2 regions of the Nitrobacter winogradskyi Nb-255 genome follow, and region 2 is predicted to be linked to the other one. Evidence: riboswitches for the same ligand, from Rfam matches in the RefSeq annotation. Region 2 holds a riboswitch; the other holds the start of a gene.
The links. Region 2 has a riboswitch for cobalamin ahead of NWI_RS15010 (ribonucleoside-diphosphate reductase subunit alpha). Riboswitches for the same ligand answer to the same signal wherever they lie in the genome.
Positions count from the first base shown of each region.

Region 1: linked by a shared signal. The riboswitch ahead of NWI_RS11570 (TonB-dependent receptor plug domain-containing protein) and the one ahead of NWI_RS15010 (ribonucleoside-diphosphate reductase subunit alpha) in region 2 are both predicted to bind cobalamin.

Region 1 is NC_007406.1:2,410,630-2,413,870, forward strand. It holds gene NWI_RS11560 (outer membrane beta-barrel protein) at 1-55, opposite strand, end outside; gene rpe (ribulose-phosphate 3-epimerase) at 274-975, shown strand; cobalamin riboswitch at 1,169-1,380, shown strand; gene NWI_RS11570 (TonB-dependent receptor plug domain-containing protein) at 1,492-3,241, shown strand, end outside.
Region 2 is NC_007406.1:3,120,977-3,124,217, reverse strand. It holds gene metE (5-methyltetrahydropteroyltriglutamate--homocysteine S-methyltransferase) at 1-324, opposite strand, end outside; cobalamin riboswitch at 434-639, opposite strand; gene NWI_RS15015 (epoxyqueuosine reductase QueH) at 679-1,347, opposite strand; cobalamin riboswitch at 1,547-1,768, shown strand; gene NWI_RS15010 (ribonucleoside-diphosphate reductase subunit alpha) at 1,882-3,241, shown strand, end outside.

The DNA.
Region 1 (3,241 bases), 710 kb from region 2:
GGGAGCCGGCAAGGCCGAGGCAGCCGGCGAGTAGAAATACTTTCGGTATATGCATACGGCCCCGTATTACTTCGAAACAAGGACCGAATACTTGTTGTGTATGGTTATCGGATCATGAAAATCAGCGCCGACTGCGCAATGATGCGGATGCGGCGAACCCAAGACTACCGCTCATAAAGACGACCGCCGAAAACACGACCGCGCATTGCTCCGGGGCGCGGCTCATGTTACGCGGGGCTCTCTCAAGCTCCGCTGATATTTCCGGAAACGTTCATGTCCCAGACTTTTGCGCCGCGTCCTCTCGTCATCGCACCGTCGATCCTGGCCTCGGACTTCTCGAAGCTTGGCGATGAGGTTCGCGCCGTCGATCAGGGGGGGGCCGAGTGGATCCACCTCGACGTGATGGACGGCCATTTCGTGCCGAACATCTCCTATGGGCCCGATGTCATCAAGGCGATGCGTCCGCACAGCAAGAAGATCTTCGATGCCCATTTGATGATCTCGCCATGCGATCCGTACCTCGAAGCCTTCGCCAAGGCAGGTTGCGACCACATCACGGTTCACGTCGAAGCGGGACCGCACCTGCATCGCTCGCTGCAAGCCATTCGCAACCTCGGCAAGAAGGCGGGGGTCACGCTCAATCCCGGAACGCCATTGTCCACCGTCGAATACGTGCTCGACATGGTCGACCTGGTGCTGGTGATGTCGGTCAACCCCGGTTTCGGAGGCCAGAAGTTCATCTCCTCTGCGGTCGACAAGATTCGGGATTTGCGCGCGATGATCGGGGGACGGCCGATCGACATCGAGGTCGACGGCGGGGTCGGACCCGACGTCGCGGGTGATCTGGCCGCCGCCGGCGCCAACGCCTTCGTGGCGGGCTCCGCGGTGTTCAAGGGCGGCACGATGGAATCCTACAAGGCCAACATGGACGCGATCCGCAATGCCGCCGCCGCGGCGCGCGGCGAAATAGTCTGACGCAAGCGCGGTCGCCAACCGCCTACAGTTCTGTCAGGCCGCACGCGTTTTCTTCACGCGAACCGGTATCCATCCTCGGGCCAAGCCCGAGGACATGCTTCGCTCGAAAGCGCTCCTGCTGCGGATATGCAACGCCACGGGGAAAAGCCGGAACTCGATCGCCCCGTCGATTGACATCGACTTTGTTCCCCCCCAAACAGATCGGCGACGGTTCTCCCTTGGGAGATCAAAAGGGAACGTGGTGCGGGATCATCCTAACACCGGGATCATTCCAACGCCACGGCTGCCCCCGCAACTGTAAGCGGCGAATCTGCGTCACACGCCACTGGGACATCTCGGCCCCGGGAAGGCGACGTCAGGTAACGACCCGCGAGCCAGGAGACCTGCCGTCAACCCGTGGTCACACGCGAAGATGTCAGTCGGGGACTACAGACATCCGCTTCATCGGCGCCGCGCAGGCTCCTGTGAAACCTCGTTCGCTGTGACGTGCCACCGACGTCCAGCCGAGGTTTTCTTATGTCCGCCGCCTTCGTGTCCGGAGCTTATCGCAGAAGCCTGCTTGCTTCCGCCCTCCTCGCCTCGCTGGGATCGATCGGCCTGAATACGCCCACAAGCGCGCAGCAATCCGCCTCTCCCAACCTGCTGCCTCCGATCCGGATCGCGCCACCCCCGGATCGAGCGATGGCGCCCGCACACCGCACGACTTCGCGATCACGCCGTGTCGTCCGCCCCGCTCCCCGGCAAACTCCTGTCGCTGAGACTCATGTTCCGGGCACGATGGGTTCGACCGTAGTCAGCCCCACGGGAGTGGTGACGCCCGCGGGCCAGCTGGCCAGCTCCATCACCGTCGTCACCGAGCAGGATATCCAGACCCAGCAACACCGCAGCGTTCCGGATATCCTCAGGACGGCTCCCGGCCTGAATGTGGTGCAAGCCGGCGGACCTGGCGCCCAGACCTCGATCTTCATGCGAGGCACGAACGCCAACCACACCAAGGTGATGCTCGACGGAATCGACATCGGCGATCCCGCCAACTCGAATGGCGCGTTCGACTATGCGCACCTTCTCACGGCGGACATCCAGCAGATGGAAATCCTCCGGGGCCCGCAGAGCGGACTCTACGGCTCCGACGCGATCGGCGGCGTCATCTCCATCATCACGAAAAAGGGCGAAGGTCCGGCGCGGGTCACCGGCTCACTCGAGTCCGGCTCGTTCAAAACCTTCAACCAGACGCTCGGACTGAGCGGCGCCGAACGGAACTTCAACTACGCGGTCAACGTCGCCCATCTCCATGCCGGAGACGTTCCGGTCACGCCGCCCGAGCTTCTGCCGCCGGGGCGGCAGGCGATCGGCAACAACTATGACAACATGACTTACTCGACCAAGCTCGGAGTCGATCTCAATGAGTATCTGACCGTCAATTCGGTGGTCCGCTATACCGACTCGACGCTGCTGTTCACGGGCGACGGCGGATTTCCAAGCACTCCCAACGCCAGCCAGAGCACGCACGCCGTCCAGCAACTCTTCAACCGTCAGGAGGCCGTGTGGTCGCTGTTCGACGGACGCGTCCAGAGCTTCTTCGGTCTCAATTTCACGAACAGCAGAGCCTATGACGTGGGTCCGGGCGACCCGGCCGCGACGATCACCACGGGAGAACGCCTCAAATTCGACTGGCGCACCGTGACCGAGATTACGCGAGACAACCATCTGATCGTCGGCGCCGAGCATCAGACCGATCGCATGGACACCGCCGATTTTGCCGCCAGGAACGGCAACAAGGCAGGTTTCGTGCAGTTGCAATCGGCTTTCGCGGACCGCTTTTTCCTGGTGGCCAATGTCCGCCAGGATTCCAACGACCTGTTCGGCGGCCGCATGACTTACCGGATTGCGCCGGCGGTCATTGTTCCCGTTACCGAAACCAAGCTGAAAGCAAGCTACGGCACGGGATTCAAGGCGCCCTCGCTGAGCCAGTTGTTCCGGGATTATCCGACCTTCAATTTCTTCGCCAATCCCAACCTGCAACCGGAAGACAGCCGGGGCTTCGACGCCGGTTTCGAGCAACCTTTGTTCAACGACCGCGTGCGTTTCGGCTCGACCTACTTCCGAAACGACATCACCAACCTGATCGACTACAATTCCACGTTCACCTCACTGGTGAACGTGAACAGCGCGACGACCGAGGGCACCGAGACTTTCGTCGCGGCGCAGATCACCGAACGTTTCGGAATCCGCGCGGATTACACCTTCATCCGCGCCGTCAATGCCG
Region 2 (3,241 bases):
CTGGGCGCCTCGCGCCATCGCGAAATAGGTCGCGAGCGGCACGGGTCCGCTTTTCCATCCGTAGATGTCCGGGATCGCGCCGACCATGACGCTGGTGTCGAGCACATGATCATAGAAGGTGAAATCGTTCGACGGGATGACGGTGACGCCGAGCGATTTCTGGCGCGCCCAGTTCGCGGCGCGCAATCCGGCCGCCGCTTCAAGCAATGCGGATTCGTCGGACTTGCCGGACCAGTAGCTTTCGAGCGCGGTTTTCAGTTCGCGGCGCGGACCGATGCGCGGCGTGCCGAGCGTAGCCACGGGAAGAGGAGAGGAAACAGACACTGGCTTTACCCCATGTGTTGGGGGCTGGGCCTTAGCGACGCGGCATGGGAATCCTGGCGGCGCGCCGCCATCGAGACCGCAAGCGCACCACCGGGACACCCCGCCCGAGGACGACTATGTTGCCGGGGCAGGTCTCCTGGCTCGCGGGTCTCAGCTTTGGTCCGGCCTTCCCGGGACAACACCCAGTGGCATGATGGACCACGGCTCACCGCTTACAGTTGCGGGGGCAGCGCCGGCTTTATCCGAAGACACACCGGCTTCCCTCTTAGCTCCGGGCGTGAATCGTCCCGGAGAACCTCGACCCCCCATCCTATGGGCCAGCGTCCACGGGCCGTCAACCGGCACGGACGAATCTTATGTCGCGTCCGGTTCCTCGCCTTGCCGGTAGAATTGCGTCCCGATCACGATAGGTGCCCGGCCATGATTCCGGCGGTGTTGATTGGTGTCGCGCAACGAATAGACGCAGCCGCAATATTCCTGCTGATAGAATTGCTCGCGCTTGCTGATCTCGATCATCCGCTGCGCGCCGCCGCCCTTGCGCCAGTTGAAGTCCCAATATGACACACCGGGATAACGTCCGGCCGCGCGATGACCGCAGTCGTTGATCTGCGCCATGTTCTTCCATCGGGAGATGCCGAGGCAGGACGTCATCACCGGAAAACCATGCTCATGCGCATAGAGCGCGGTGCGTTCGAATCGCATGTCGAAGCACATGGTGCAGCGCGCTCCGCGCTCGGGCTCCCACTCCATCCCCCTGGCGCGGGCGAACCAGTTGTCCTTGTCGTAATCGGCGTCGACGAACGGCACGCCATGCTTCTCCGCGAAGCGGACGTTCTCGTCCTTGCGCAGCAGATATTCTTTGAGGGGATGGATGTTCGGATTGTAGAAGAAGATCGTGTAATCGATCCCCGACGCCAGCATCGCCTCCATCACCTCGCCGGAGCACGGCGCGCAACAGGAGTGCAGAAGCACTTTCTTCTGTCCGTTCGGGGGCGTCAGATTCGGTCGGACGAATTCGGTCACGGTCAGGCTCAACGGTTGAGGCGCGGGAACAACGCCGCAGCCTGTCCGCCGGGATAATGGTCTGAACAGCCGGAGCGTCAAGGGCCGGTCAATCGATTGGTGGAAATTTCGTCCGGGCTGTATCCGGCCTCGCTTGTGGATTGCGAGCATTGGCGTCCGGATTCGAAAACGATTCATTGACTCCGAATGTGCTGTAGCTACTAAATATAGTGGCCAAGGTCTCTCGAGTCGCAACACCGAGAGCTAAGAGGGAAGCCGGTGCGTCTCGGTCCGTGATCCGGGCAAGGCCGGCGCTGCCCCCGCAACTGTAAGCGGCGAGCCGAAGTCCACTTGAGTGTCACTGGGGCTGCAAGGCTCTGGGAAGACCGGACCGATGCCTGGACCCGCAAGTCAGTAGACCTGCCGTGGCAAAAAAAGAATGTCCCTGGGCGGGGTGTCCCGGCGGGCCGCACGGCAGGAATCGCGACCTCATCGCGGCGTTTTTCTGCGCGCGTCCCGGCTAGACCCCGGCTCGCAACCAGACCGGGGTGAGCGATGTCTGCTGCAACTGAAACTGTACCTGCTGCGCGTATCGTGCGTCCGTCCCTGTCTGCCGCGGCCACGGCGCCGTCGAGCGAACCGGCCTGTCAAGTCATCCGGCGCAACGGCTCGGTGTCGCCGTTCGATTCCGCCAAGATCGCGGTCGCGCTCACCAAGGCGTTTCTGGCGGTCGAGGGCAACAGCGCCGCCGCCTCGCGCCGGGTCCACGACATCGTCACCGGGTTGACCGATCAGATCGTCGCCAGCCTGACGCGACGCTCCGACGCCGGCCGCACCTTCCACATCGAGGACATTCAGGATCAGGTCGAACTCGCGCTGATGCGGAGCGAGCATCACAAGGTCGCGCGCGCCTATGTGCTCTATCGCGAGGAGCGCGCCCGCGAGCGCGCGAAGGCGCAGGAATCGAAGTCGAAGAAGGGCGGCGCGGCGGCGGCGAAAGCGGCGCTGCGGATGAAGTCGGCGGACGGATCGCTGATCGCTCTCGACACCCCGCGCCTCACTGCCGTGGTGGAGGAGGCCTGCGCGGGGCTTGGAGATGTTTCCGCCTCGGCCATTCTGACGGAAACCCATCGCAACCTCTATGACGGCATCAGCGTGGATGAACTGGCGCAGGCACCGATCCTGGCCGCCCGCACGCTGGTCGAGACCGATCCCGATTACGCCAAGGTCAGCGCCCGGCTGCTGCTCGACAAGATGCGCCGCGAGGCCTTGAGCTTTGTCGCGGGGCGGCTTGAGCAGGCCACGCAGGCCGAGATGGCGGAGCGCTATGCGGACTATTTCCTTAGCTATGTGCGGGCCGGCATCGACCATGAACTGCTCGATCCGGAGATCGGCCGCTTCGACCTCGACCGGCTCGCGGCGGCGCTGAAGCCCGAACGCGATCTGCGATTCGACTATCTCGGACTCCAGACCCTCTATGACCGCTACTTCCTGCACGTCCGAAGCGTGCGTTTCGAGCTGCCGCAGGCGTTCTTCATGCGGGTCGCGTGCGGTCTGGCGCTGCGTGAGATCGACCGCGAGGAGAAGGCGATCGCGTTCTACGACCTGCTGTCGTCGTTCGACTTCATGGCCTCGACGCCGACGCTATTCAACGCCGGCACGCTGCGCCCGCAGCTCTCGTCCTGCTTTCTCACGACCGTCGCCGACGATCTCGACGGCATCTTCAAGGCGATCAAGGACAACGCGCTGCTTTCCAAATATGCCGGCGGGCTCGGCAACGACTGGACGCGCGTGCGCGGGCTCGGCGCTCACATCAAGGGCACCAACGGCGAAAGCCAGGGCGTGGTGCCGTTCCTGAAGGTCGCGAACGACACCGCGATCGCCGTCAACCAGGGCGGCAAGCGCAAGGGCGCGG